3 regions of the Streptomyces sp. NPDC104367 genome follow, and region 2 is predicted to be linked to each of the others. Evidence: riboswitches for the same ligand, from Rfam matches in the RefSeq annotation. Region 2 holds a riboswitch; each other region holds the start of a gene.
The links. A riboswitch is a leader RNA that binds a small molecule or an ion and turns the genes downstream of it on or off. The one in region 2 is predicted to bind cyclic di-AMP.

Region 1 (9,903 bases), on a different contig from region 2:
GGTCTCGAAGGCGGCCGTCAGGTACTCCGCGCGGGCGTCGAAGAGGGGGCTGAGCAGCTCCATCACCTCGGGGCTGTAGGCGCTCTCGCCGCCGCCGTTGCGCCGCACCTTGTAACGGCGGTGCTTGGCGTTGGACTCCAGGTAGTCGGCGAGGATCGCGTCCCGCTCCACGCCCACCGCGAGCAGCGTCACGGCTATGGAGATGCCCGCCCGGTCCTTGCCGGCCGCGCAGTGCATCAGCGCCGGGACGCTGTCCTCGGCGATCGCGTGCAGCACGCGCGAGTGCTCGCCGGTGCGCTCCTCGACGATCGCGCGGTACGAGCTGACCATCCGCCCCGCGGCCCGGCCCTCGCCCAGCAGCCCGCGCAGCTGCTCGGTGTTCCCCTCGCGGACCAGCTTCCAGAACTCGGCGCCGTCCGCCGGGTCGCTCAGCGGCAGGTTCATGTTCCGCACGCCGGGCAGTTCGACGTCCGGGCCCTCCAGCTTCTGGTCGGCCGCGTTGCGGAAGTCGAAGATCGTGTGCAGGCCCAGGGAGGCGAGGAACTCCGCGTCCTGCTCCGTGGCATGGGCGAGGTGCCCGCTGCGGAACAGCACGCCCGGCCGCACCCGTCGCCCGTCCACGGTCGGCAGGCCGCCCACGTCACGGAAGTTGCGCACACCGGCCAGCTCGGGCTCGGTCGACGGGACCTGCTGCGTCACGGGGGGCTCCTCCCGGTCGGCCCCGCCGGCGCTGCTCGTCGACGGGCACTGAACCGACCATACGACATCGGTTTCCGCAGGCAATGAGTTGTCCACAGGCGTTGCCTCGGGGCCCGCGGCCCTTGATGATGTTGGCGATTGAGCGGATCTGTTGGCACCTGTGTGAGGTTCTCGATGGTGGACATCGCCGAAGACGGTCGTACCTGGCTCCTTTCCGGCCCCGGCAGCAGCTACGCGCTGCACCTCACGGCCGCCGACGAGCTGCTCCACCTGCACTGGGGCCCCAGGATCCGGCTCGCCGACGCCGAGGCGCTCACCGCGTACGCCCTGCCCGGCTACTGGCCCTTCGAGTCCCCGCTGGACGGCCGCGAGGAGTACCCCGTCGAGGGCGGCCCCCGCTTCGTCCGCCCCGCCCTGTCGGTGCGCACCGAGCAGCGCCGCGGCACCGAGTGGACCTTCGAGTCGTACGAGACGGCGGGCGGCGCGGGCGAGGAGGAGCTGCGGCTGCGCTTCAGGGACGACGGGATCGCGATCACCCTGCACTACCGGATGCGCGGCGACGTCGTCGAGCGCTGGGTGACCGTCGGCAACCAGGGGCACGCGCCCGTGGAACTGCTGCGCGCCGACCCGGCCGCCTGGACGCTGCCCGACCGCGAGGGCTGGCGGCTGTCCCAGCTGCACGGCCGCTGGGCCGCCGAGTCCCGGCTCACCAGCGCCCCGCTCACCTACGGCGAGAAGGTCATCGGCAGCCGCCGCGGCCACACCGGCCACCAGCACCTGCCCTGGGTCGCCCTCGACACCGACGCCACCGAGGAGCGCGGCGAGGTCTGGGGCTGCGCCCTCGGCTGGTCCGGCTCCTGGCGCATCGCCGTCGCCCAACTCCCGGACGCGCGCGTGCAGATAACCGGCGGCGCCGGCTACGACGACTCCGGCCTGCTGACGCTGGCCGAGGGCGAGTCGTACACCAGCCCGGTCTTCGCCGGGTTGTGGAGCGACGGCGGCTTCGGCGGCGCCAGCCGCACCTGGCACGCCTACCAGCGCGCGTACGTCGTCCCGGACGCCGACCGGGACCGGCCGGTGCTGTTCAACTCCTGGGAGGCCACCACCTTCGACATCTCCGAGGAGCAGCAGAGCGTTCTCGCCCGGCGGGCCGCCGCCATCGGCGTCGAGCTGTTCGTGGTCGACGACGGCTGGTTCGGCGCCCGCACCAGCGACCGCGCGGGCCTCGGAGACTGGACCCCCAACCCCGACCGCTTCCCGAACGGCCTCAAGCCCCTCGCCGACCATGTGCACGACCTCGGCATGCGGTTCGGCGTCTGGGTCGAGCCGGAGATGGTCAACCCGGACAGCGAGCTGTACCGCGCGCACCCCGACTGGGTCCAGTACCAGCAGGGCCGCAGGCGGACGGAGCTGCGCAACCAGCTCGTCCTCAACCTCGCCCGCGAGGACGTCCGGGAGTACCTCTGGGAGCAGCTCGACGGCCTCCTGTCCGGCGCCCCGATCGACTACCTCAAGTGGGACTTCAACCGCTGCTTCACCGACGCGGGCTGGCCCGGCGAGCCCTACCCGCAGCGCCTGTGGGTCGACCACGTCCGCGGGCTGTACGCCCTGCTCGACCGGCTCCGCGCGGCCCACCCGGGCGTGGCCGTCGAGTCCTGTTCGGGCGGCGGCGGCCGTATCGACCTCGGGATCATGAGCCGCACCGACGAGGTGTGGACCTCCGACAACACCGACCCGCTGGACCGGCTCGCCATCCAGCACGGCTTCAGCCAGATCCACCCCGCCCGGGTGATGTCCGCCTGGGTCACCGACAGCCCGAACCACCAGCTCAACGGCCGGGTCAGCAGCCTGCGTTTCCGTTTCGTCAGCTCCATGGCCGGGGCGCTCGGCGTCGGCGGCGACCTCTCGCGGTGGACCGAGGAGGAGCTCGCCGAGGCCGGCCGCTGGGTGGAGCTCTACAAGGAGATCCGGCCGCTGGTGCAGCGCGGCGACCAGTACCGGCTGCGGCCGCCGACCGGTGGGCTCAGCGCGGTGCAGTACACACTCGGCGACGAGAGCGTCGTCCTCGCCTGGCTCCAGGCGCAGAGCTACGGCGAGCCGGCCCCGGCGCTGCGGCTGCGGGGGCTCGACCCGGCGGCGTCGTACGAATGCCGCGAAACGGGCGAAGTGCACCGAGGGGCGGTTCTGTTGCACCACGGACTGCGCACCGGACTGCATGGCGACCTGGATGCGACGGTTCTCCGACTGTGCCGCATCTGAACCTTCTGCCCGAATTGGCTGCTTGGTTACAACTCGCTCTGGAATAGGGGGACGTGGCGTGACGTGCGTGAGGAGCGTCATATTCGTGACCGTCCGTCGCGCGTCACGCTCACGTAATTCGGATGCTTTTCAGGGGGATTGAAAGGCCGGCGTCGATCGAATTCACGGAGGGTGACCGGGAATTCCGGTAACGGATCAAGCGAAACCCGGACGCAGGGAAGCGGCCGCTTGTCCGGGCGCGTCCCGCTCGCTTACGTTCGCCACGCATCCGGACGGAACGCCGAATCCTGCCGCCGTCCGGAGTCCCCACACACTCACCCGTGCCCGGCAGGAGCGGGGGACCCACCAGGTACGACCGCCTGTTCCGGTTCCCGGGACGGCCAGGGGTGCAGCCATGCCTCGCGCGTGGCCGGGCAGCTCCAGCCCGAACCCGACAGCTCACCTCGCAGGCGCCGGAGAGGAATGCGTCATGCCCGCGAAGGGTAAGCACCGCCGCCCCAAGTCCCAGCGTCTCACCCGCTCGATGGCCGTCGCCGGAACCGGTGGTGCCGCGCTGGCCCTGCCGCTCATGGGGGCCACCGGCGCCCACGCGGCCACTTCGCAGTCCGTCTCCGGAACGGCGGCGCGAGCGCTCGCGACCGCCGGGACGACGGCCGTGACCCAGGCGGCCGCCGAGGGGTCCGCCGCCGCGGGCTCCGTGCACCGCACGTACACCGTGGTGCCCGGCGACTACCTGTCGAAGATCGCCCGCGACCACGACGTGCGCGGCGGCTGGCAGCGGATCTACGCCGACAACCGGCAGGCCGTCGGCGACAACCCCTCGCTGATCCACCCCGGCCTCAAGCTCTCGCTCGGCGGCCGCGCCACCACGGCCCCGGACGCCGCGAAGTCGAACGCCACCGAGGAGTCGAGCGGCGCCGCGGACTCCGGCGCCGCGTCCTCCTCGAACACCGCCTCCTCCCCGGCCGCTTCGGCGGCGACCGCCTCCGGCTTCACCCTCCCGGTCGGCGGCGCCACCGTCGGCACCGGCTACCACGTGTCCGGCGGCATGTGGTCCAGCGGCTACCACACCGGCGTCGACTTCGTCGTCCCGACCGGCACCCCGGTCAAGGCCGTCGGCTCCGGCACGGTCGTCACGGCCGGCTGGGGCGGCGCCTACGGCAACCAGGTCGTCATCCGGCTCGCGGACGGCCACTACGCCCAGTACGGCCACCTCTCCGCCCTCTCCGTCTCGGCCGGCCAGACCGTGACGGCGGGACAGCGGGTCGGCCTCTCCGGCGCCACCGGCAACGTGACCGGCCCGCACCTCCACTTCGAGATCCGGACCACCCCCGACTACGGCTCGGACGTGGACCCGGTCGCCTACCTCCGCTCGAAGGGCCTCGCCGTCGGCTGACCCGAGGAGCTCCCCGGCCCCCTGGCCGGGCACACACGCGAAGGCCGGACCCCCGATCCCCGGGTCCGGCCTTCGGCGTGTTGCTTTCCTGTGGCGGGCACCCCCGGGGCATCGACAGCCGGGCCGGTGCGGCGGCACAGTGATCCCCGTCAGGCGCAAGCGCTTTCTCACGCCCCGCCGTACCGGAGGAACCCGCCCCATGACGACCACCCGCCGTGCCCTCGGAGCCCTGGCCGCCGGAGCCGCCCTCGCGGCCCTGGCCCCCGCCGCGGCCGCGAGCGCCGCCCCCCGGCACCGCCGCCCGATCGCCCGGGACGACTTCCGCCACGGCCTCGGCCAGTGGTTCGTGGAACTGGAGCGGGGCGGCACGGTCACCGCGTCCCGCGGAGTCCTGGAGGTCGACGTGCCCGCCGGCGCGACCGTCTGGTTCCGGCGCCGCCTCGAAGGGCCGTACGTCCTGGAGTACACCGCGACCCCGGTGTCGGCGGGCGGCGCCTACGACCGCGTCTCGGACCTCAACAACTTCTGGAACGCCACCGACGTCCGCTCCCCCAACGACCTGTTCGCCACCCCGCGCAGCGGCGCGCTCGCCGACTACGACTACCTCACCACGTACTACGCCGGCTACGGCGCCAACTACAACACCACCACCCGGCTGCGCCGCTACGTCGGCGAACCCGGCGTGCGGCCGCTGATCTACGACTACACCGAGCCCCTGCTCGTCGCGAACGAACCCAACCGGGTCCGGATCGTCTCCGACGGCCCGGTGGTCCGCTGGTGGAACAACGGCCGGCTGGTGTTCGACTACACCGACCCGGAGCCTTACACGGGTGGGCACTTCGCGTTCCGCACCACCTGGAGCCACTTCCGGATCAGCGACTTCCGGGTCTGGGGATTGCCCCTTCAACGCCCCTGATCAGACCCTTATTCCAAGCTTGGCAAAGTATTTAGAAGTGTCTTATCTCACCGTTCGTCAACCCCTTATTACGGTCGCGTAGGTCACAGTCGAAGGTGAATCATGTTCCGATGTGGCAGACGATTCGAAGAGTGACAATGCATCAGTGATCGGGTCGTACGTGGCGGTGGGGGACAGCTTCACCGAGGGCGTCGGCGACCCCGGCCCGGACGGGGCCTTCGTCGGCTGGGCCGACCGGTTCGCGGTACTGCTGTCGGACCGACGGCCCGAGGGCGACTTCGACTACACCAACCTCGCCGTGCGCGGGAAGCTGCTCGACCAGGTCGTGGCGGACCAGGTGCCCCAGGCCCTGGCGCTCGCCCCGGACCTGATCTCCTTCTGCGCGGGCGGCAACGACATCATCCGGCCCGGCACCGACCCCGACGAGGTGGCCGAGCGGTTCGAGCGGACCGTCGCCCGACTCACCGAGGCCGTCGGCACGGTGATGGTGACCACCGGCTTCGACACCCGGGGCGTGCCCGTCCTCAAGCATCTGCGCGGCAAGATCGCCACGTACAACGGACATGTGCGGGCCATCGCCGACCGGTACGACTGCCCGGTCCTGGACCTGTGGTCGCTGAAGACGGTGCAGGACCGGCGGGCCTGGGACGGCGACCGGCTGCACCTGTCCCCCGAGGGGCACACGCGCGTGGCGCTGCGCGCCGGTCAGGTGCTCGGCGTCGACGTACCGGCCGACCCGGACCAGCCCTGGCCGCCGCTGCCGCCGCGCGGCACCCTGGAGGTCCGCCGCGACGACGTGCACTGGGCCCGCGAGTACCTGGTCCCGTGGATCGGCCGGCGGCTGCGCGGCGAGTCGTCCGGCGACCATGTGACGGCCAAGGGGGCGCTCTCCCCGGACGACATCAAGATGCGGATCGCCTCCGTGGCCTGAGGCGCGCGGGGCACGGTGCGAGGGGTGGCCTCACCGCGGGCCGCCCCTCAACGCTCCTCGGGCAGGCCCAGTTCGCGGGCCAGCGCCTCGTCGACCCACTCCTGCGCCCGCGAGCGCGCCACGGACCCCGGGTACGAGGTGAGCTGGACGGCCAGCCCGTCCAGCAGGGCGGTCAGCCGCAGGGCCGCGGCCGCCGGGTCGGGGCACCGGAACTCGCCCGCCGCCACCCCTTCGGCGACGACCTCGGCGAGCGCCGCCTTCCACTGCTGGTCCAGCTCCCTGGTGACGTCCCGCAGCGCGGGTTCGCGCAGCGACACCGCCCAGCCCTCGATCCACAGGCGCCAGCCCTTGGCCTGCCCGGTCGGCGCGTACCAGCGCACCGCCGCCCGCAGCCTGCGCAACGCGGTCGTCCGGCGGCCCAGCAGCTTGCGCAGATGCGCCAGGTCGTCCTCGGCGGCATACGCGAAGGCGGCGGAGACCAGCTTCTCCTTCGTCGAGAAGTGGTACAGCACCAGTGCGTTGCTCACCCCGAGGGCCGAGGCCACGTCGGCGATCCGCACCGCCGCCACGCCCCGCGCCTCGATCTGTTCGATGGCGGCCCGCAGCAGTTCCTCCCGCCGCTCGGCCACGCTCAACCGCACTCTCGCCACGCGGTCACCCTAATCGGTCGCCAGAGCACCCGCGCCGGCGTCTCAGGCCAGCGGCAGCCGCATGATCGTCAGATCAAGCCAGCGCCCGAACTTGATGCCCACCTCCCGGACCGTGCCGGCGTGCTCGAAGCCGAACCGCTCGTGCAGCCGGATCGACGAGGCGTTCCCGGACTCGATGCCGGCGATCATCACATGGTGGCCGGCCTCGCGCGCCGCGGTCACGAGGGCGCCCAGCAGCGCGGAGCCGATGCCGAGCCCCTGCCTGTCCTCGCGTACGTAGACCGAGTTCTCCACCGTGTGCCGGTAGCCGTCCAGCTCGCGCCAGGGCCCCCAGGCGGCGAACCCGGCCACCTCGCCCGGCGCGTCGGCCAGTTCGGCCACGAGCGCCGAGCCGCGCGCTAGGTGCGCGGCGAACCAGGCCGCCCCCTCGGCGGGGGACTGCGGGGTCTCGGTCCACAGGGCCGTCGAGTGCTCGATCGCGTGGTTGCGGATCGCGCGGACCGCCTCCCCGTCGCCGGGCCGGGCCGGGCGCACGGCCACCACGCGTCTCTCGTATATTGGATTCATGTCCAACATAGTAGAACCACCGGCGGACCCGCTGGTGCGGCGGATCGCCGCCCGTGTCCGTGTCGAACGCGAGTGCCGCCGCTGGACCCTGGCGCAGCTCGCGGACGCCTCCGGTGTCTCCCCGGCGATGATCAGCCGGATCGAGCGCGGCGAGAGCAGCCCCACCGCCGTCGTCCTCGGCAAGCTGTCCGCCGCCTTCCAGCTGAGCGTCGCCTCCCTGCTCGCCCTGGCGGAGGGCGCCCCCGAGGACCCGGCGGACCCGGCCGGCGCCCCCGACCCGGCCGCCGCCCCGGGGGTGCGGCGCGCCGCCGACGCGGCCGAGTGGCGCGACCCCGGCACCGGCTACCGGCGCCGCCAGATCACCGGCCCGCGCTTCCCGGCGGAGATCGCCGAGATCCGGCTGCCGGCCGGCGCCCGGGTGCCGTATCCGGCCGCCGCCTTCGCCTTCGTACGCCAGATCGTCTGGGTCCTCGACGGCCGGCTGACCTTCCACGACGGCGACACCGTCCACGAACTCGACGCCGGCGACACCATCGAACTCGGCGCGCCCGCCGAGCGCGTCTTCGTCAACGCGGGCGATTCCGAGTGCCGTTACGCCGTCGTCCTCACCCGCGACATACGGCCGTGAGCCGGCCGCTGTCCCGAGGCGGCACGTTCCTGCTGGCCCTGATCGCCGGTACGGCGATCGCGAACAACTACGCCGTGCAGCCCGCGCTCACCGCGGTCGCCGCCGACCTGGACGTCCCGCTCTCGCTGATCGGCCTGGTGCCGACCGCGGCGCTCGCCGGCTGCACGACCGGCTTCGCGCTGCTGCTCCCGCTCGCCGACCACATCGCCCCCAACCGCCTGGTCGCCGCGCAGCTGACCGCCCTGGCCGCCGCCCTCGCCCTGGCCGCCGCCGTGCCCGGCCCCGCCGCGCTGCTGGCCGCCTACCTGCTGATCGGCGCCGCCGCGGGCGTCGCGGCCCAGGCGAGCAACATCGCGGGCCGCCACGCCCCGCCCGGACGCGCCGGAACCGGGGTCGCCGTCGTGGCCGCCGGCATGTCGGCCGGCATCCTGCTCAGCAGACTCGTGGGAGGCGCGCTCACCGACGCCCTCGGCTGGCGGCGGATGCTGCTGGTCTTCGCCGCCGTCGCCCTGCTCGGCGCGCTCGCGGCCGCCGCCCTGCTGCCCCGGCAGCGGCCGCGGGCCCGGACCGGCTACCTGCGGACCCTCGCCGAGCTGCCCCGGCTGCTGTGCCGGCACGCACGGCTGCGCCGCGCGGTGGCCACCGGCGCCCTGTGGTACTTCGCCTTCAACCTCGTCTGGATCGCTCTCACCCTGGCCCTGGCCCAGCCGCCGCACTCCCTGGGCCCCACCGCCATCGGCCTCTACAGCCTGGCCGGGCTGCTCGGCTTCGCCGTGCTCCCGCTCACCGGACGCCTCACCGACCGGTACGGCCCGGCCACCGTGATCACCGCCGCCCTGCTCGCCGCCGCGGCCGGTACGGCCCTGCTCGCCACCGGCCTGGACAGCCCGCCGGTCACCGCCCTCGGTCTCGCCGTCTTCGACGCCGGCTGCTTCGCCGCCCAGGCCGCCAACCAGAGCCGCGTCATCGCCCTCGACCCGGCCCGCTCCGGCAGCCTGAGCAGTGTCTACCTCGTCGTCTACTTCACCGTCGGCGCCGTCGGCAGCGCCGTGGCCGCGCCGCTGCTCGACACCCTCGGCTGGTCCGGCGCCGCCCTCGCCGCGCTGCCCGCCCTGCTGCTCGCCCTCGTGCTCGGGCGCCGCTGAGCGCCCGGCCTCACCGGTACCAGCCGAACCGGTCCGCGATCACCGGCAGCCGGTCGGTCACCAGGGCGTGCGCGGCGGCCCGCGGCGTCGTGCCGTCCGCCGCCGCGCGGTCGAGCATCAGCTCCACCAGGGCCCGCATGGAACGCCGGGTGTGGGCGAACGCCTCGGCCGGGTCCGGGCCGATGTCGCCGAACAGGGTCCACCACCACCAGGCGTTGGTCCCCGAGTTGACCACCACGTCCGGCAGCACCGTCACCCCGCGCGCGGCGAGCCGCTCCTCCGCCTCGGGCAGCACGGGCATGTTGGCCGCCTCCACGACCCAGCGGGCCGTCACCAGGTGCTCGTTCCCGGTGTCCAGCGCGTACGACACCGCGGCCGGCACCAGCACCTCCGCGCCGGCCGACAGCCAGGCCTCGCCCGGCAGTTCCCGGTCACCGGGGCGCAGTACCGCGCGGTCGACGGTGCCGTAGGCGTCCCGCGACCGCAGCAGCGCCTCGACGTCCAGGCCCGCCGGGTTGGCGACCGTCCCCTTGACGTCGGCGACGGCCACCACGGTGAGCCCCGCGCGGGCCAGGAACCGCGCCGTGGCCCCGCCCATCGTGCCCAGCCCCTGCACGGCCACCCGCGTCCCCGGGTAGGGCACGCCCGCCCGGTCCAGCGCGGTCAGCGCCGCCTCGGCGACCCCGCAGCCGCCGACCAGCCCGTCCAGCCC
Region 2 (9,903 bases):
TCGACGCCCTGCTCACCGCCGCCGTACGGCAGGAACGTTCCGCCGAGTCCGCGGAACTCCTCGCCCTCGCCACCGAGGCCGCCGTCTACACCGGCGACCTCAGACGCTGCCGCGAGGCCCACGTCATGGCCCACTGGCTCGGCCTCTCCCCGCCCGGCACCCTCGCCGGACTCGCCGCCGCCGTCGAGGGCCGCTACGACGACGCCCGCACCCTGCTCAAGAGCACCGCCGGCCGCTGCGGCCCCGGCGGCGACCCCGGGCTGCTGATCCACTCCGGGATGGCCGCGCTGATGCTCGGCGACCCCAACCGGGCCGTCACCGCCACCCTCCGGGCCGCCGCCTCCGCCCGTGCCCGGGGTGTCCCGGCCACCGCCGTCCAGGCCATGGAGTTCCGCGCCTACGCCGACTTCTGGACCGGCCGCACCCGGGCCGCCGAGGCCGCCACCCGCGAGGCCCTGCACCAGGCCCACGCCACCGGGCAGGACAACGGCGCCTGCCACCTGGAGGCCGCGCTCGCCATGTTCGCCGCCGTCACCGGCGACGAGGAGAGCTGCCGGGAGCGCGCGGCCGCCGTCCGCTCGTACGCCCTGGCACACGGACTCGGCCTGCCCGCCGCCCTCGCCCAGTGGGCGCTCGCCTTCCTCGACCTGAGCAACGGCCGCTTCCCGGCGGCGGCCGCCCGGCTGCGCGCCCTCGCCGGCTTCGGACCCGGGCACGGCCACCGGGCCATCCGGCACCTGGCCACCCCGCACTACGTCGAGGCCGCCGTCCGCACCGGCGACACCCGGGTGGCGCGCGCCGCCCACGCCGACTACGACCGCTGGGCCACCGCCGTCCGCAGCCCCGACGACCTCGCGCTCAGCGCCCGCTGCCGGGCCCTGCTCGCCCCCGGCACGGAGGCGGTCCCGCACTACCGGGCCGCACTCGACCTGCACGCCCGCGGCACCCGCGACTTCGAACGCGCCCGCACCGAGCTGCTGTTCGCGGGCGCGCTGCGCCGGCTGCGGCAGCGCACCGAGGCCCGTGACCGGCTGCACAGCGCCCTGGAGGCCTTCGACTCCTTCGGCGCCCCGCACTGCGCGGCCCAGGCCCGCGCCGAACTCCGCGCCCTGGGAACGCCGTTGGCCCCGACCGAGGGCACCGGTCCGGCCGCGGTCCTCACCGCGCAGCAGCTCATGGTCGCCCGGATGGCGGCCGAGGGCGCCACGAACCGGGAGATCGCCGACCGGCTCAACCTCAGCCCGCGCACCATCGACCACCACCTGCGCGGAGTCTTCGCCCGCCTGGGCATCCGGTCCCGCATCGAACTGGTACGCCTGCTGGGCGAGTTGCCGTAGGAGGGCCGGCCGGTGGTCGGGCGCGGCGGTGTGGGGGTCGTCCGCGCGGTTCCCCGCGCCCCTTCTTCTGGGGGCGCGGGGAACCGCACGACCAGCCACGACGGTGCCGCACCCGACCGGCCGGCCCCCCTAGCGCGCCTCCCGTGCCCGGAACGCCTCCGCGTCCCAGCTGCCGTCCAGGCGGGCCGACAGCCAACCCGGCGCCTGGGCGCGGAAGTCGGCGGGGGCGAGGGCGCCGGAACCGGCGGGCAGCGCGCCCAGCAGCGGCGCACCGGCCACCTCGGGCAGGTCGGCCACATTGCAGCGGGACGCCAGGTCCGGGGAGTCCGGCCAGCTGCCGATCACCAGCCCCAGCAACTCCAGCTCACGGAACCTCAGTTCACGGGCCGTCAGCTCGGTCGTGTTGAGGGTGCCGAGCCCGGCCGACGCCACCAGCAGCACCGGCGCGTTCAGTAGCCGGGCCGCGTCCGCCAGCGTGCCGCCCGCCGCGTCGAACCGGACCAGCAGCCCGCCCGCGCCCTCGACCAGCACCAGATCGTGGTCGGTGGCCAGCTTGGCGGCGGCCTCCGCCACGTCCTGCGGATGCACCGGCGCCAGCCCGGCCCGCCGCGCCGCCGTGCCCGGCGCCAGCGGCTCCGGGAACCGGGCGACCTCGACCGCCGTCACGGCGCCCGCCAGCCGCGCGACCTCGTCGGCGTCCCCGCGCTCGTCCGGCCGTACCCCCGTCTGCGCGGCCTTCAGGACCGCCACCGAGCGGCCCGCCGCGACCGCGGAGGCGGCGACCGCGGCGGTGGCGACCGTCTTGCCGACCTCCGTGCCCGTCCCCGTGATCACCAGGATCGGCATGTTCATCCCTCCCGCGCCGCGGCGCACACCGCACGCGCGATCCGTGCCACGTCCACGTCACCCGTGACGTACGGCGGCATCGTGTAGACCAGGTCGCGGAAGGGCCGCAGCCACACGCCCTCGCGCACCGCCGCCGCCGTGGCGGCCCGCATGTCCACCTCGTGGTCGAGCTGAACGACCCCGATGGCGCCGAGGACCCGGACGTCCCGGACCCCGGGCAGGTCCAGCGCGGGCGCCAGCCCGTCCCGCAGCCCCGACTCGATCCGCTTGACCTCGGCGAGCCAGTCCTGCCCGAGCAGCAGCCCGAGCGAGGCACAGGCCACCGACGCCGCCAGCGGGTTGCCCATGAACGTCGGCCCGTGGGCCAGCACCGGCACCTCGCCCCGCGAGATCCCCTCGGCCACCCGCGGTGTGCACAGCGTCGCCGCCATCGTCAGGTAACCGCCGGTCAGCGCCTTGCCCACGCACATCACGTCCGGGGTGACGGCCGCGTGGTCCGCCGCGAACAGCGCGCCCGTACGGCCGAAGCCGGTCGCGATCTCATCGAGGACCAGCAGCACGCCGTGCGCGTCGCAGGCCTCGCGCAGCACCCGCAGATAGGCGGGGGAGTGGAACCGCATCCCGCCCGCGCCCTGCACCACCGGCTCCACGATCACCGCGGCCAGCTCGTGCGCGTGCCGCTCGACCATGGACCGCAGATGGTCCGCGTACGACTCCTCGTACCCGGCCGGGGGAGCGTCCGCGAAGACCTGGCGCGGCAGCGCCCCGGACCACAGCTCGTGCATCCCGCCCTCGGGGTCGCACACCGACATCGGCTGCCAGGTGTCGCCGTGGTAGCCGCCGCGCCAGGTCAGCAGGCGCCGTTTCGCGGGCCGGCCGAGCGAACGCCAGTACTGCAGGCACATCTTCACGGCGACCTCGACCGAGACCGAGCCGGAGTCGGCGAGGAAGACATGCTCCAGACCGTCGGGAGACATGTCGACAAGGAGCTTCGCCAGCCGGACGGCGGGCTCGTGGGTGAGCCCGCCGAACATCACATGGCTCATCCGGCCGAGCTGCTCGCGCGCGGCCTCGTTGAGCACCGGGTGGTTGTAGCCGTGGATCGCCGACCACCACGACGACATGCCGTCGACCAGCTCGCCCGAGCCGTCCGCCAGCCGCAGCCGGACCCCGCTCGCCGACTCCACGACGAGCGGTTCGGCCCGGCCGGGCATCGGACCGTACGGATGCCAGACGTGCCGCCGGTCCAGCTCCAGCAGTTCGGGGACGCCCAGGTCAGGCATTGGGCGCGAGGTCCGTTCCGGCACCGCGGCGGCGGACGGCGACCAGGTCGGTGCGCGGCTCGGCGGCGGCGGTGGCCACGGCGGCCGAGTCGCGGACAGCGGCGCCCTCGTGGGAACCGCAGCCCGCTCCGCACCCGGCCCCGGCGTGCGCTCCGCACCCGGCGTCGGCGTTCCCGGCGTCCCCGGCGTGCGACCCGCAGACGGAGCCCGGGGCGTCGGCCCGGTGCCGCGGCAGCGTCACCTCGTCCGAGCCCTCCACCACGAACCCGGCGTCCGCGATCATCTCCAGGTCGGCCTGGCCGGCCTGGCCCTCGGTGGTGAGGTAGTCGCCGAGGAAGATCGAGTTGGCCAGGTGCAGCGCGAGCGGCTGCATGGTGCGCAGATGCACCTCGCGGCCGCCCGCGATCCGGACCTCGACGTCGGGGCAGACGAACCGCACCATCGCCAGGATGCGCAGGCAGCGCTGCGGGGTGAGGTTCCACTCCTTGGCCAGCGGCGTGCCCTCGACCGGGATCAGGAAGTTCACCGGCACCGAGTCCGGGTCCAGCTCGCGCAGCGAGAAGACCACGTCGACCAGGTCCTCGTCCGACTCGCCCATGCCGGCGATCAGGCCCGAACAGGCCGACAGACCCGCCGCGTGCGCCTTGTTGACCGTGTCCACCCGATCGGCGTACGTGTGCGTGGTCGTGATGTCCCCGTACGTCCCCTCGGACGTGTTGAGGTTGTGGTTGTAGGCGTCCGCGCCCGCCTCGCGCAGCCGCTCGGCCTGGCCGTCGGAGAGCAGACCGAGACAGGCGCACACCTCGACGCCCTCGTTCTGCTCCTTGATCGCCTTGATGGTGCCGGCGACCCGGTCCACGTCCCGGTCGGTCGGGCCGCGCCCGGAGGCCACCAGGCAGACCCGCTTGGCGCCCCCGGCGAGCCCCGCGGCGGCCGCCCTGGAGGCCTCGTCGGGTTTCAGCCAGCTGTACTTGAGGATGCCGGTCGAGGAGCCCAGCCGCTGCGAGCAGTAGGAGCAGTCCTCCGGGCACAGGCCCGACTTGAGGTTGACCAGGTAGTTGAGTTTCACGCGCCGGCCGAACCACTGCCGGCGCACCTTGCCGGCCGCGGCCACCACGTCGAGCACGTCGTCGTCCGAGGTCGCCAGCACGGCGAGCGCTTCCTCGCGGGTCGGCAGCTCGCGCCGAAGCCCCTTGTCCACCAGCGTGTTCAGCAGGTCCATGAGAGCCGATCCTGTACTACGAGGCTGCCCCGGGCCAAGGAGAGTTCGCACAACCCTGGCAGATCGACATGTGGGTATCACCACACAGTGGGTGCCCGACGGTCCCGCTAGGGTCTGTTCATTGCCTACAAAATCACCGGAGGGGTCATGGCGTTCGGCTGGATCGACGAACAGGCGGAGCTGCGCCGCCGCGCCGGACTCGAACGGACCCTGCGCCCCCGTCCCGCCGATTCGCCGCTGCTGGACCTCGCGAGCAACGACTACCTGGGCCTGGCCGGCCATCCCGAGGTCGCCGAGGGCGCCGCCGGGGCGGCCCGGACCTGGGGCGGCGGAGCCACCGGCTCCCGGCTGGTGACCGGCACGACCGAGCTCCACACCGAGCTGGAGCGCGAGCTGGCCGAATTCTGCGGGTTCGAGGCGGCCCTGGTCTTCTCCTCCGGCTACGCGGCCAACCTCGCCGCCGTCACCACGCTCGGCCCGCACGGCTCGCTGATCGTCTCCGACGCCCTCAACCACGCCTCCCTGATCGACGGCTGCCGGCTGGCCCGGGGCACCACCCAGGTCGTCGGGCACGCCGACCCGGACGCGGTGCGCAAGGCGCTCGGCACCCACGAGGGGCCCGCGGTGGTCGTCTCCGACACGGTGTTCTCCGTCGACGGCGACGCGACCCCGCTCGCCGCCCTGGCCGGGGCGTGCCGGGAGCACGGCGCCGGGCTCCTCGTCGACGACGCGCACGGGCTCGGCGTCCTCGGGGACGGCGGGCGGGGGGCGCCGTTCGCGGCCGGGCTGGCCGGTGCCGACGACGTGGTGGCGACCGTGACCCTGTCCAAGTCGCTGGGCAGTCAGGGCGGGGCCGTGCTGGGTCCGGCCCGGGTGGTCGACCATCTGGTCAACGCGGCCCGCACCTTCATCTTCGACACCGGTCTGGCCCCCGCGGCGGCGGGGGCGGCGCTGGCGGCCCTGCGGCTGCTGCGGCGCGAGCCCGGGCGCGCGGCCCGGGCCCGCGAGGTGGCCGCCGAGCTGCACGCACGGCTGACCGCCGCGGGTCTGGAAGCGGTACGGCCGGACGCCGCGGTGGTCTCCGTGCGGGCACCGTCCCCGGAGCGGGCCGTGCGATGGGCGGCCGACTGCCGGACGGCAGGTCTGGCCGTGGGCTGTTTCCGTCCGCCTTCCGTGCCGGACGGAGTCTCACGGCTCAGGCTGACCGCCCGGGCCGACCTCTCCGGGGCCGAGATCGAACGCGCTGTACGGGTGATCGGCGAGACACGACCATGAGTCGGCGTGACACGGCCGGGTGCCGCTCGCGGGTGGATACGGGTGCGGTTCCGCGCTGATCAGTCGGTGAACACGGCCAGGAAACCCGTCCAGCTCTCGGGGGAGAAGAGCAGCGCGGGTCCGGCCGGGTCCTTGGAGTCACGCACGGCGAGCAGTCCGGCGGGCGCACCGGAGTGCGGCCGTGCGGTCTCCACGCAGTTGTTCGCTCCGGTGCTGTGACTGCTGCGCAGCCACCGCACGCCGAGCAGATCGGTACTGGAAGGAACGTGCCGAGGCAGTGCAGTCATGGTGCCTCCTTACGTGCCGTCACTTATCCCGGCGATGAAATCCAACGAGTCCTCGGGCGAAAGCGCGTGGATCTGAAGGGTGTCGAAGGCCTCCGCATAGGCCTGGAGGTCTTCTTTCCGCTCCAGGTAGAGGCTACTCGTCAACTGGTCGAGAACAACCACATCCAGATCAGAAGTGCTCGGAAATGAGAAGATTACGAAAGGGCCGGTGATGCCGATATGCGCACCGGCCTGGAACGGCAGCACCTGGATCCGCACCTGGGGCAGCCTCGCCGCCTCCATCAGCCGGTGCAGCTGGCGGGCCATCACCCCCGGGCCGCCGACCTCACGGCGCAGCACCGCCTCGTCCAGGACCGCGCTCAGCCGCAGCGGCGGATCGTTGCGCAGCACGTCCTGCCTGGCCAGGCGCACTTCCACCAGGGTGTCCAGCGCCTCGTCGTCGAGTCCCTCGGCGGCCACCCGGGTGACGGCCCGCGCGTACTCGGACGTCTGCAACAGCCCCGGTACCACCGAGGTCTCCAGCGTGCGCATCGCGCTCGCCTGCGACTCCAGGCTGATGAAGTCCCGGTAGGCGGGCGGCAGCACCCCGCGGTAGGCGTGCCACCAGTGGTGCCGTCCGGCCGTGTCCTCCGACCCCGCCAGCACCAGCAGCAACTCGCGCAACTGCCCCTCGGTCACGCCGTAGGCGTCCAGGAGTAACCGCACATCGGCCGGTTTCACACCGCTGGCGCCGGTCTCTATCCGGCTCACCTTCGACTGGTGCCAGCCCACCAGACGGGCGGCCTCACCGCTCGTGAGACCCGCACCGGTGCGCAGCATGCGCAGTTCGGCGCCCAGTTTTCGGCGGCGTACCGCGGGACCGTTCTGCATGGGCTACTCCTTACTCCTTCCGGGCCGCCCAAATACGGTCTGGGGTCGCAGAGTTCACCGCTTCGAGCGACAGATATATGCACATCTTGGTGGATCGCTCCCCGTGACCGGCCCGGTAATGGCAGTCTGGCGAAGAAGCACCAGTCCGGGACCGTACTCGAACCATCCGCACCGTGTCGGACTACGGTCCCGAGGAAAGGGACGACGTCGCCATGGCAGACCATCTGGAAGCATCCGTCACTCTGCCGAGCGATCCCGCCTCGGTCTCCACGGCCCGCTCCTATGTGCTGGACACCCTCGCGGAGTGGGGACTGCCACCGCAGACGGAGACCGCGGACACCATCCGCCTCATCGTCTCGGAACTCGCCACCAACGCCGTACAGCACACCTTCGGACAGTCACCCACCTTCACGGTGGACATCGCCCTCGACCGCGACGAACACCTCCACATCGGCGTCACGGACAGTCACCCCCGCTTCCCCAGGAGACTTCCCGCCGCGGTCCAGCAGGACAACGGGCGCGGCATGGTCATCATCCGCTGGCTCACCGCCGAGTGCGGCGGCAGACTCCGGGTCCGCCCGACCCGGGAGGGCGGCAAGACCGTCTCCATCGAACTGCCCTGGACGGTGCCGGCCGGCACCGTGACCGCGGCCGGCCAGCAGGAACCGTAGCCCCGAGTCCCCGCCGGCCGGCACCCGGTCGCCGGGTCAGCTCACCCGGCCGTACCAGACGCTCCTGGTCCAGATCTTCTGCAGCTTCACCACGTCCCCGGTCTTCGGGGCGTGCCAGATCTTTCCCTTCCCGGCGTAGATGCCGACGTGGTACACGCTGGAACCCGAGTGGAAGAAGACCAGGTCCCCGGCCTTGCGGTGGCCGGCCGAGATGTGACGGGTCTTGTTGTACTGCTGGGCCGCCGTACGCGGCAGGCTCTTGCCCGCCTTCTTGAACGAGTACAGCGTCAGCCCGGAGCAGTCGAACCGGTTCGGTCCGCTGGCGCCCCACCTGTAGGGTGACCCCTTCTTCGAGGCGGCGACCTGAAGCGCCTTCGTCGCCATCGTGGCGGCCGAGGCCTCGGAGGCGACACCCGGGATCACGATCGAGCCGCCGACGGCGGCGATCGTCAGCGCCGAGGCCGTACCGGCCCTGGCCATGAGCGACGGGACACGATTGAGCGCAGTCATGCGCAACCCTTCGTCAGCCGCCTGTGAAGGATGACCTGTCGGATTCGGGCTGGCGAAGTTGCCCGGCCGCTGACGCGGCTTCACCCCAAGGGCTGCTCGGCCCGGTCATGGCGCGACCGTTCCGGCGACCCGTCTTGCTCGGGTCCTCCACTCCTGCCGATGCACTTCTGTCGACGGGTCAATCCGGGCGGCGGCAGGACTCGGCGTCCGCCCGGACCGCCCCGCCGCTGTGGCGGGGGCTTGTCGTCAGACAGGGATCTTCACTCACGTGTGTCCGAAAATCCCAATGGAATCGGGGATTTGTGGGGTTACTCACCACCCACCCGTTCGGGTGGACAATGCTCTGTTCGACTCAACGCCAACTGCCCTGCGTAGCCCCGGACCTGCGCGAAAGCACTCCAGGGGCTCCCTCGGACCCGCACGTCGAGCGGGTCCGCCGGTCAGGTAAAACCACGCCGCGCTCCGCTGAACGGGGGTAACCCCGTTGGGTCGTTTCGACTCCGGCCCGGACGCGGCCTCGACGGCCGGGCCCGCGGCCTGCGCGCGTCAGCGTACGCAGTCGGGCGGGAGCGCGACGCGAGCGGTCCGGCGCTCACCGTCGAGCACCCGCAACGCCCGTGCCAGCGTGTCCCCGTGCAGCTCCGTCTCGCCCCTGCCGTGCATCAGGGCCAGCGCGTCACGCAGCTCGGAAGCGGCGCGCACCAGCGCCTGCGCGGCGCGCAGGCCACGATACGTGTCCTCGTTCTGCGCCGGGTTGATACGGCCCAGCAGATCGACCACGTCCAGATAACGGTCGATCAACTCGCCCTCGGCGCGGGTGAGCGCGGGCAGCGGCGGAAGTTCCGGTGGCAGCATCGGCGGCTCACCCCGCGTCCGGCAGGCCGAGCGAGCCCCTGCGCTCGGGCATGACCAGGTCCACCAGCCCGTACGCCAGCGCCTGCCGGGCGTCCAGGACCAGGTCCCGCTCCATGTCCTCGCGCACCTGCTCCGGGGTGCGCCCGGTGTGCCGGACGAGCATCTCCTCCATCAGGGTACGGACCCGTTCCAACTCCGCCGCCCGGATGGCCAGATCACTCGGCCGGCCCCGCACCGGTTCCGGCAGGGACGGCTGCTGGAGGAGAATGCGCGCCCCCGGCAGCGCGGACCGCTTGCCCGGGGTGCCGGCCGCGAGCAGGACCGCCGCCGACGCCCCGGCCTGGCCCAGGCAGACCGTGGCCACGTCACAGGTGACGTACCGGACCGTGTCGTAGATCGCCGTCATCGCGCTGAACGACCCGCCCGGCGAATTGACGTAGAGCGAGATGTCCTGCTCCGGGGCGGTGTGCTCCAGGTACATCAGCTGGGCCGTCACATCGTTCGCGGAGACCTCGTCCACGGGCGTGCCGAGGAACACGATCCGGTTCTCCAGCAGCTTCGAGTACGGATCCAGCGTGCGTTGCGCGGCACCGGTGCGTTCGGTGAACTCGGGCAGCACATAGCGGGCGGACGGTCGGGTCATGACGTACCCCTCCTGGCGACTGACGCGTGTCGGGCCGGTCTCTCCGTAAAAAATGTACAGGACGTACAGGAGCTGGCCGAGTGATTCCGCTGTCGCCGAACAAG
Region 3 (9,903 bases), on a different contig from region 2:
GGCGGGGAGCGGGGGGAGCTGGGCGCCGCCTCCGGTGGCGGGTGCCGTCGCGCCCGCCTGCGGTGCGGTACGGCCCGCGGCAGACAGCGCCTCCGCGAGCCCGCCGAGCTCCACGTGCACCACGAGGACCGGCTTGCCCGGGACCCGCTCCGCGGCCGACCGCAGCGCCTCCGCCAGTTCCGCGTCCCCGACCGGGCCCTCCCCGATCGCCGGTATGGCCGTCACGATCACCGCGTCGCAGGAGTCGTCCGCGAGCGCGGCGGCCAGCGCGCCGTGGAACTCCTGCGCGGTCGCCCCCGTCGTCAGGTCCAGCGGCGGCGCGGGCCGCAGCCCCTCGGCCAGGCACCGGTCGTACGTCAGCAGCCCCAGCGACTCCGAGTTGCCGAGGATCGTCACGCGCGGCCCGGCCGGCAGCGGCTGGCGCGCGAGCAGCAGCCCCGCGTCGACCAGCTCGGTGATGGTGTCGACGCGGATCACCCCGGCCTGCCGCAGCAGCGCGGACACCGTGGCGTGCGGCAGCCGCGTCGCCCGTACCGCGTGCCCCTGCGGCGCGGACCCGGCGCCCTGCACGACGACCAGGGGCTTGGCCGCCGCCGTCCGCCGCGCGAGGCGCGTGAACTTGCGCGGGTTGCCGATGGACTCCAGGTACATGAGGACGACGTCGGTCTCGGGGTCGTCGTACCAGTACTGGAGGACGTCGTTGCCGGAGACGTCCGCGCGGTTGCCCGACGAGACGAACGTGGACACGCCCGTGGTCCCGGTGACGCCGCCGCCCCGCCGGTGCAGCCGGGACAGCAGGGCGATCCCGATGGCGCCGGACTGGGCGAACAGGCCGATGCGGCCGGGGCGCGGCATCTCGGGCGCGAGGGAGGCGTTCAGCCGGACGTCGGCGGCGGTGTTGATGACGCCGAAGGCGTTGGGGCCGATGATCCGCATGCCGTACGTGCGCGCGTGCCGGACCAGTTCGCGCTGGCGCTCGCGGCCGTCCGGGCCGCTCTCGGCGTATCCGGCGGACAGGACGACGAGCCCCTGGACGCCGTGCTCGCCGCAGTCCGTGACGACGGAGGGGACGTGCTCGGCGGGGACGGCGACCACGGCGAGGTCGACCGGTCCGTCGATGTCCCGCACGGAGCGGTGCGCGGGCACCCCGTCGACCTCCTTGAGGTCCTGCGGGAAGGCCCGGTTCACGGCGTGCAGGCGGCCGGTGAAGCCGGCGTCCCGGAGGTTGCCGAGGACGCTGCGGCCGACGCCGCCGGGCGCGCGGCCGACGCCAACCACCGCGACCGCGCCGGGGGCGAGCAGCCGTCGTACCGAGCGGGCCTCCGCGCGCTGTTCGCGGGCGCGCTGGACCGCGAGGGAGCGGTCGGTGGGCTCCAGGTCGAACTCCAGCCGGACCACGCCGTCCTCGAAGCTGCGCTGCTGGGTGTAGCCGGCGTCCGTGAACACCTTGATCATCTTGGAGTTGGCGGGCAGCACCTCGGCGGCGAACCGGCGGATGCCGCGCTCGCGCGCGACGGCGGCGATGTGCTCCAGGAGAGCGGAGGCGACACCGCGGCCCTGGTGGGCGTCCTGGACGAGGAAGGCGACCTCGGCCTCGTCGGCGGGGGCCGACGCGGGCATGCCGTCGGCGCCAATGCGGTCATAGCGTACGGTGGCGATGAACTCGCCGCCGATGGTGGCCGCGAGTCCCACCCTGTCCACAAAGTCGTGGTGCGTGAAGCGGTGGACGTCCTTGGCGGAGAGCCTGGGGTAGGGCGCGAAGAAGCGGTAGTACTTCGACTCGTCCGAGACCTGCTCGTAGAAGCTGACCAGGCGGTCGGCGTCATCGACGGTGATGGGCCGGACGCGCGCGGTGCCACCGTCGCGCAGTACCACGTCCGCCTCCCAGTGGGCGGGGTACTCGTGCCGGTCCTGCCGGTCCGCCGGGGTCTGCATGGGCCCCAGAGTACGGCTCGCGTCCGACAACGGCGCGAGGCAGTCTGTGGAGGACGGAAGTCGGGCCGAGGCCGCGGTCCGACGACACACCCGGAGGGCATCCGTGTCCGCTCCGGGGATGCTTCACGTTATGGGAAACTGGTCTAGACAACCCTGAAAACCGAAGGGCAGCATCACATGGCTGAGCGCCGCGTCAACGTCGGCTGGGCCGAGGGCCTCCACGCCCGCCCCGCTTCCATCTTCGTCCGAGCCGCCACGGCCGCAGGCGTCCCGGTGACGATCGCCAAGGCCGGGGGCAACCCTGTCAACGCGGCCTCCATGCTGGCTGTCCTGGGCCTGGGCGCCCAGGGCGGCGAGGAGATCGTCCTCGCCTCCGACGCCGAGGGCTCCGACGCCGCCCTCGACCGCCTGGCCAAGCTGGTCGCCGAGGGTCTCGAGGAGCTCCCCGAGACCGTCTGAGCGACACAGCGCCGCCCGCACGTCAGGGCCGAGGCCGCGCCGCACCCGAACGGGGCGGCGCGGCCTCGCCGTTTTCCGCCCCGGAAATTTGCCCCGCCTCGGCTCCGGCGTGCGCGGCGAGGCGTTCCGCACGCCCCGCACCATTTGCACCAGGCACACCAATAGCGCGCCACCGGAAATTCCCGGCGCGCGCGAATAAGGGCAGCGGAAATACGGCTCCGCTGAATAACATCTCTTTGTATACGGCGCTCGTGTTAATGCCGCAGGCCCGACATGTTTACGGGAGGTTGCGAAGTCCTCACACCGTTCGCCCGGTCGGCCCCGCCCGAGAACCGCAGCCGGTGGGCGGCCGTCACGCGCTCGGTGTGCAGCGCGGTGATCGCCCGTGCGCGCTCGCCGTCGCCGCGCGCCACCGCGTCCACGATGGCGCCGTGCTCGGCCCAGGACTCCACGGGGTTGGCGGGCGCGTCGGCCGCGTACATCCAGGCGATCTTGTGCCGCAGCTGGGTGAGGGTCGAGGTCAGGGCGTGGCTGCCGGAGGCCTGGGCGAGCGTCTCGTGGAACCAGCCGCCCAGCGAGCGCAGATCCTCGCTGTTGCCCCTGCGGGACCGCTCCTGGCCCAGCCTGACCAGCCCGCGCAGCACCTTGAGGTGGGCCTCGGTGCGCCGCTGGGCGGCCCGTGCGGCGCCCAGCGGCTCCAGGAGCATCCGCATCTCCAGCAGGTCGGCCGCCTCCTGCTCGGTCGGCTCGGCGACGCACGCGCCCGCGTGCCGGCGCGTCACCACGAAGCCCTCGGCCTCCAGGGTGCGCAGGGCCTCGCGGACGGGGACGCGCGAGACGCCGTAGCGGCGGGCCAGCAGTTCCTCGGTGAGCCGGCCGCCTCGCTCGTAGACACCCGCGACGATGTCGTCCCGGATCGCCGTGCATACCGAGTGCGCCGGAATACGCATGACCGACCTCCGCCTTAATCCCCGAGAAAAGCCGCCGAGTGGCGTCCGTTCCGTGACTCTATTGCAATGAGCCGGAATTTCCGACGGGGGGCCGGAATCCAGGGATATATTTTGGACAGCGGGGGCACGAAAACGGCGAAAGCCCCGGCTCGGGAGCCGGGGCTTGTGAAGATCTGGCCGTATGTCGTCAGACGTTCACACCGTGCTTGCGGAGGTAGGCGACCGGGTCGACGTCGGAGCCGTACTCCGCGGTCGTACGGGCCTCGAAGTGGAGGTGTGGGCCCGTCACGTTGCCGGTGGCGCCGGAGAGGCCGATCTGCTGGCCCGGGGTGACCTGCTGGCCCACCGAGACGCCGATGGACGACAGGTGGCCGTACTGGGTGTACATGCCGTCGGCCATCTTGATGACGATCTGGTTGCCGTACGCCCCGCCCCAGCCGGTGGAGACGACCGTGCCGGTGCCGACGGCGTGCACGGCCGTGCCGGTGGCGGCGTGGAAGTCGATGCCGGTGTGGGTGCCGGAGGACCACAGGGAGCCGCCGGTCTTGTAGCCGGTGGAGACGTAGGAGCCCGAGATCGGTGCGACGAAGGCGTTGAGGCGCTCGCGCTCGGCCGCCCGGGCGGCGCGCGCCTTGGCCTCGTGCGCCTCCTTCGCCCTGGCCGCGGCCTCCTTGCGGGCGGCCTCCAGGGCCGCCTCGCGCTCGGCCTCGGCCTTCTGCGTGACGGCCTGGGCGTCGATCTGCTCGACCACCGAGTCGCTGACCGTGATGACCGGGGTGAGGCCGGTCTGCTCGACGGAGTTCTCGGCGGCGAGGGCCGGGGCCGCGGAGACGGTGCCGATGACACCGGTGGTGGTGAGGGCCGCGATGCCGGCGGCCTGCGCGCCGGTGCGCTTCACCCGGCCGGGACGACGGTGCTTCCCGGAGGCGCACATGAACGCCATGTAGAGGCTGGTCCTTTCCTTCCCTCTCGCCTACCGGGTTAGCTGACGGGTTCGGAGCAGGAAGGTCTCCTACGGACCCCCTCGCGGCTCGCGCGGGCGCCCGATTCACCCCAGGGACGTGTGGGTCCCCGGCTCCCCTGGCTCGCGCCGTACGGGGACTCGGCGATGACTGTCCGGTGCCGCGGTTGCGGCGCACTGCATGACGGACAGCCCGGAAGAACCTACGAGGGCGCGCTTTCCATACCCAAACGGATCCGGGTTTTTGTAGCGCATCCCACAGGGCAGACAGGCAACCTCCGCCCCAATTCGGACATTCGGCGGCCCTGGTGACATCCCGGTCACCAGGGCCGCTCCACGCGCGTGTGCCGCCCGCCCGGTTACTCGGCGGCGACGACCGTGACTTCGCCGATCCCGAGCGCCTCGACGGGCTCCTTGATCTGCGCCGCGTCCCCGACGAGGACGGTCACCAGCCGGTCCACCGAGAAGGCGTTGACCACGGCCGCGGTGGCCTCCACGGTGCCGGTGGCGGCGAGCTGCCGGTAGAGGGTCGCCTGGAAGTCGTCGGGCAGGTGCTGCTCGACCTGGTCGGCCAGGGTGCCCGCGACGGCGGCCGCCGTCTCGTACTTGAGCGGCGCCACACCGACCAGGTTCTGCACGGCGATGTCGCGCTCGGCGTCGGTGAGGCCCTCGGCGGCGAGGGTGCGCAGCACCGTCCACAGGTCCTGGAGCGCGGGACCGGTGTTCGGGGTGTCCACGGAGCCGCTGATGGCCAGCAGGGAGGCGCCGCTGCCGTCGGGGGCGGAGCGCAGCACCTGCCCGAAGGAGCGGACGCCGTAGGTGTAGCCCTTCTCCTCGCGCAGGACGCGGTCCAGGCGGGAGGTGAGGGTGCCGCCCAGGCAGTAGGTGCCGAGCACCTGGGCGGGCCAGACGCGGTCGTGCCGGTCGGGGCCGACGCGGCCGATGAGCAGCTGCGTCTGGACGGCTCCGGGACGGTCCACGACGACGACCCGGCCGGTGTCGTCGGCGGTGACCGGCGGGACCGGCCGGGGCTCGGCGGTGGTGCCGCGCCAGGCGCCCAGGGTCTCGCCGAGCAGTTCGTCGAGGTCGATGCCGGTGAGGTCGCCGACGACGACCGCGGTGGCGGTCGCGGGGCGGACGTGCCGGTCGTAGAACGCGCGGACGGCGGCCGCGTCGATCTTCTCGACCGTCTCCTCGGTGCCCTGGCGGGGGCGGGACATCCGCGCGGTGGCCGGGAACAGCTCCTTGTAGAGCTGCTTGGCGGCCCGGCGGCTGGGGTTGGCCTGCTCGTGCGGGATCTCGTCGAGGCGGTTGCGGACCAGCCGCTCGACCTCGCTGTCGGCGAACGCGGGCGCCCGCAGCGCGTCGGAGAGCAGTCCGAGGCCCTTGGCCAGACGGGAGGCCGGGACCTCCAGGCTGACGCGGACGCAGGGGTGGTCGGCGTGGGCGTCGAGGGTGGCGCCGGCGCGCTCCAGTTCGGCGGCGAACTCCTCGGCGGAGTGCTTGTCGGTGCCCTCCGAGAACGCGCGCGCCATGATGGTGGCGACGCCGTCCAGGCCGGCCGGTTCGGCGTCCAGGGGCGCGTCCACCAGCACCTCGACGGCGACGACCTGCTGGCCGGGGCGGTGGCAGCGGAGCACGGTCAGGCCGTTGTCCAGGGTGCCGCGCTCGGGCGCGGGGAAGGCCCAGGGCCTGGCGTCGCCCGGCTGGGGCTGCGGGTGGAAGTCCATGCTGGCGAGCTCGGTCACTTGGCCGTCTCCTCGTCGTTGTCGCCGGCTTCGACCGTGGCCTCGGCCTCGGGGTCCTCGGGCACGTCGGCGTCCGGGGCCGTCTCCGGGGACTTGGGTTCGTAGACGAGCACCGCGCGGTTGTCGGGGCGCAGCCGCGCCTTGGCGATCTCCTGGACCTCCTCGGGGGTGACCGTCAGGACGCGCTGGACGGCGGTCAGGGCGAGCTGCGGGTCGCCGAACAGGACGGCGAAGCGGCACAGTTCGTCGGCGCGGCCCGCGACGGTGCCGAGCCGGTCCAGCCACTCGCGCTCCAACTGGGCCTGGGCGCGCTCCATCTCCTCGGGCGTGGGGCCCTCCTCGGCGAACCGGGCGAGCTCCTCGTCGATGGCGGTCTCGATGACCGGCACCTCGACATCACCGGAGGTCTTCACGTCCAGCCAGCCCAGGGAGGGCGCGCCGGCCAGGCGCAGCAGGCCGAAGCCGGCCGCGACGGCCGTACGGTCGCGCCGCACCAGGCGGTTGTAGAGCCGGGAGGACTCGCCGCCGCCGAGGACGGTGAGGGCGAGGTCGGCCGCGTCGGACGCGCGCGTGCCGTCCTCCGGGAGCCGGTAGGCGGCCATCAGCGCCCGCGCGGGGACCTCCTCCACGACGACCTCGCGCAGCTGCCCTCCCATGGTCTCGGGCAGCGAGCCGTCGCGCGGGGCGGGCTTGCCGTCGTGCGCCGGGATGGAGCCGAAGTACTTCTCGACCCAGGCCAGCGCCTGCTGCGGGTCGATGTCGCCGACGACCGACAGGACGGCGTTGTTGGGCGCGTAGTACGTCCGGAAGAACGCGCGGGCGTCCTCCAGGGTGGCCGCGTCCAGGTCGGCCATCGAGCCGATCGGCGTGTGGTGGTAGGGGTGGCCCTCCGGATAGGCGAGGGCGGTCAGCTTCTCGAACGCGGTGCCGTAGGGCACGTTGTCGTAGCGCTGGCGGCGCTCGTTCTTGACGACGTCGCGCTGGTTCTCCATCGACTCGTCGTCCAGGGCGGCGAGCAGGGAGCCCATCCGGTCGGCCTCCAGCCAGAGGGCGAGCTCCAGCTGGTGGGCGGGCATGGTCTCGAAGTAGTTGGTGCGCTCGAAGCTGGTGGTGCCGTTGAGCGAACCGCCGGCGCCCTGCACCAGCTCGAAGTGGCCGTTGCCCTTGACCTGGGCGGAGCCCTGGAACATCAGGTGCTCGAAAAGGTGAGCCAGGCCGGTGCGGCCCTTGACTTCGTGCCGGGAACCGACGTCGTACCAGAGGCAGACCGCCGCGACCGGGGTCAGGTGGTCCTCGGAGAGCACCACGCGCAGACCGTTGGCCAAGCGGTGCTCGGTCGCTGTCAGGCCTCCGGAGCCTGTCTCGGCCGTGGTCGTGTGACCCATGGGCATGTACGTCCCTTCGCTCGCGGAAGCGGTCTCGAACCGCGGTTTTTCTGCCGGTCCTGCCACTGTATGCAAGCGTGCGGGGACCCGGCGAAGTTCCCGCACGACATACGCCCAGAGCGGATCGCGTAGCCTGCGTCCCACCCGTTCCCGAACGCCTCATCGGCACCGGGGCGGGCCGCGGAGACCGGGTCCTGGCCCGGGTTGTCAGTGTCGCGGTCCACAATGGTCCGCGTCAGATCCCTTCACGCTTGAGCAAGGAGCCGGCAGCGATGGCCCGCCGCAGCACGAAGACCCCGCCGCCCGACGACTCGTTCGAGGAGAGAATCCTCGATATCGACGTCGTGGACGAGATGCGCGGCTCCTACCTCGAGTACGCGTACTCGGTGATCTACTCACGCGCCCTGCCGGACGCCCGCGACGGCCTCAAGCCGGTGCACCGCCGCATCGTCTACCAGATGAACGAGATGGGGCTGCGCCCCGAGCGCGGCTACGTGAAGTGCGCGCGTGTGGTCGGCGAGGTGATGGGCAAGCTGCACCCGCACGGCGACGCGTCGATCTACGACGCGCTGGTGCGCATGGCGCAGCCGTTCTCGATGCGCGTCCCGCTGGTCGACGGCCACGGCAACTTCGGTTCGCTGGGCAACGACGACCCGCCGGCCGCCATGCGGTACACCGAGTGCCGGATGGCCGAGGCGACCAGCCTGATGACCGAGTCGATCGACGAGGACACGGTCGACTTCGCGCCCAACTACGACGGCCAGGAGCAGGAGCCGGTGGCGCTGCCCGCCGCCTTCCCCAACCTGCTGGTGAACGGCTCCTCGGGCATCGCGGTCGGCATGGCGACGAACATGCCGCCGCACAACCTCGGCGAGGTCGTCGCGGCCGCCCGCCACCTGATCCGCTATCCGAACGCGGACCTGGACACGCTGATGAAGTACGTCCCGGGCCCCGACCTGCCGACCGGCGGCCGGATCGTCGGCCTGGACGGCGTCCGGGACGCGTACGAGACGGGCCGCGGCACCTTCAAGATCCGGGCCACGGTGGCGGTGGAGACGGTGACGGCCCGCCGCAAGGGCCTGGTCATCACCGAACTGCCCTTCACGGTCGGCCCCGAGAAGGTCATCGGCAAGATCAAGGACCTGGTCAACGCCAAGAAGCTCCAGGGCATCGCCGACGTCAAGGACCTCACCGACCGCGAGCACGGGCTGCGTCTGGTCGTCGAGATCAAGAACGGCTTCGTGCCGGAGGCGGTCCTGGAGCAGCTCTACAAGCTGACGCCGATGGAGGAGTCCTTCGGCATCAACAACGTGGCGCTGGTGGACGGCCAGCCGCTCACCCTGGGCCTCAAGGAGCTGCTGGAGGTCTACCTCGACCACCGCTTCGAGGTGGTCCGCCGGCGCAGCGAGTTCCGCCGCACCAAGCGCCGGGACCGGCTGCACCTGGTCGAGGGTCTGCTGACCGCCCTGGTCGACATCGACGAGGTCATCCGGCTGATCCGCTCCAGCGACAACAGCGCCGAGGCCAAGCAGCGCCTGATGGAGCGCTTCTCGCTGTCGGAGATCCAGACCCAGTACATCCTGGACACCCCGCTGCGCCGCCTCACCCGGTTCGACCGTATCGAGCTGGAGGCGGAGCGGGAGAAGCTCACCTCGGAGATCGCCGAGCTGACCCGGATCCTGGAGTCGGACGCGGAACTGCGCAAGCTGGTCTCGGCCGAACTGGCCGCGGTCGCGAAGAAGTTCGGCACCGAGCGGCGTACGGTCCTGCTGGCGTCCTCGGGGGCCGCGGCGACCGCGGTGCCGCTCCAGGTGGCCGACGACCCGTGCCGGGTGCTGCTGTCCTCGACCGGCCTGCTGGCCCGCACCATGAACGGCGAGCCGTTCCCGGAGGACGCCGACGGCCGGCGTGCCAAGCACGACGTGATCGTCTCGGCGGTCCCGGCGACCGCGCGCGGCGAGGTCGGCGCGGTCACCTCGGCGGGCCGGCTGCTGCGCGTCAACGTGGTCGACCTGCCGCAGCTCCCGGAGACGGCGACCGCCCCGAACCTGGCGGGCGGCGCGCCGCTGTCCGAGTTCCTCTCCCTGGCGGACGACGAGACGGCGGTCTGCCTGATCACGCTGGACGAGTCGTCGCCGGGCCTGGCGCTCGGCACGGAACAGGGCGTGGTCAAGCGTGTGGTGCCCGACTACCCGTCCAACAAGGACGAGTTGGAGGTCATCACGCTCAAGGAGGGCGACCGGATCGTCGGCGCGGTGGAGCTGCGCACCGGCGAGGAGGACCTGGTCTTCATCACCGACGACGCGCAACTGCTGCGCTACCAGGCCTCCCAGGTGCGTCCGCAGGGCCGCCCGGCGGGCGGTATGGCGGGCATCAAGCTCGTCGACGGCGCAAAGGTCATCTCCTTCACGGCGGTGGACCCGGCGGCCGACGCGGTGGTCTTCACGGTGGCCGGCTCACGCGGC

Region 1: it holds a riboswitch for cyclic di-AMP, as region 2 does, so the genes downstream of both, ACZ619_RS01500 (M23 family metallopeptidase) here and ACZ619_RS20775 (C40 family peptidase) in region 2, are expected to answer to the same signal.
Region 3: it holds a riboswitch for cyclic di-AMP, as region 2 does, so the genes downstream of both, ACZ619_RS29765 (M23 family metallopeptidase) here and ACZ619_RS20775 (C40 family peptidase) in region 2, are expected to answer to the same signal.

What each region holds. Positions count from the first base shown of each region.
Region 1 is NZ_JBVJND010000001.1:325,693-335,595, reverse strand. It holds gene ACZ619_RS01510 (tyrosine-protein phosphatase) at 1-699, opposite strand, end outside; gene ACZ619_RS01505 (alpha-galactosidase) at 874-2,958, shown strand; cyclic di-AMP (ydaO/yuaA leader) riboswitch at 3,264-3,423, shown strand; gene ACZ619_RS01500 (M23 family metallopeptidase) at 3,428-4,354, shown strand; gene ACZ619_RS01495 (DUF6250 domain-containing protein) at 4,554-5,270, shown strand; gene ACZ619_RS01490 (SGNH/GDSL hydrolase family protein) at 5,416-6,201, shown strand; gene ACZ619_RS01485 (TetR/AcrR family transcriptional regulator) at 6,249-6,851, opposite strand; gene ACZ619_RS01480 (GNAT family N-acetyltransferase) at 6,894-7,418, opposite strand; gene ACZ619_RS01475 (helix-turn-helix domain-containing protein) at 7,417-8,046, shown strand; gene ACZ619_RS01470 (MFS transporter) at 8,043-9,191, shown strand; gene ACZ619_RS01465 (Glu/Leu/Phe/Val dehydrogenase dimerization domain-containing protein) at 9,202-9,903, opposite strand, start outside.
Region 2 is NZ_JBVJND010000013.1:68,448-78,350, reverse strand. It holds gene ACZ619_RS20815 (helix-turn-helix transcriptional regulator) at 1-1,337, shown strand, start outside; gene bioD (dethiobiotin synthase) at 1,467-2,183, opposite strand; gene ACZ619_RS20805 (adenosylmethionine--8-amino-7-oxononanoate transaminase) at 2,186-3,466, opposite strand; gene bioB (biotin synthase BioB) at 3,459-4,688, opposite strand; gene ACZ619_RS20795 (8-amino-7-oxononanoate synthase) at 4,836-5,963, shown strand; gene ACZ619_RS20790 (DUF397 domain-containing protein) at 6,023-6,250, opposite strand; gene ACZ619_RS20785 (helix-turn-helix domain-containing protein) at 6,260-7,120, opposite strand; gene ACZ619_RS20780 (ATP-binding protein) at 7,333-7,791, shown strand; gene ACZ619_RS20775 (C40 family peptidase) at 7,828-8,301, opposite strand; cyclic di-AMP (ydaO/yuaA leader) riboswitch at 8,305-8,484, opposite strand; gene ACZ619_RS20770 (hypothetical protein) at 8,848-9,156, opposite strand; gene ACZ619_RS20765 (ATP-dependent Clp protease proteolytic subunit) at 9,164-9,799, opposite strand.
Region 3 is NZ_JBVJND010000022.1:132,380-142,282, reverse strand. It holds gene ACZ619_RS29780 (bifunctional acetate--CoA ligase family protein/GNAT family N-acetyltransferase) at 1-1,935, opposite strand, end outside; gene ACZ619_RS29775 (HPr family phosphocarrier protein) at 2,113-2,394, shown strand; gene ACZ619_RS29770 (GntR family transcriptional regulator) at 2,649-3,344, opposite strand; gene ACZ619_RS29765 (M23 family metallopeptidase) at 3,532-4,287, opposite strand; cyclic di-AMP (ydaO/yuaA leader) riboswitch at 4,300-4,462, opposite strand; gene ACZ619_RS29760 (M16 family metallopeptidase) at 4,665-6,053, opposite strand; gene ACZ619_RS29755 (M16 family metallopeptidase) at 6,050-7,444, opposite strand; gene ACZ619_RS29750 (DNA gyrase/topoisomerase IV subunit A) at 7,711-9,903, shown strand, end outside.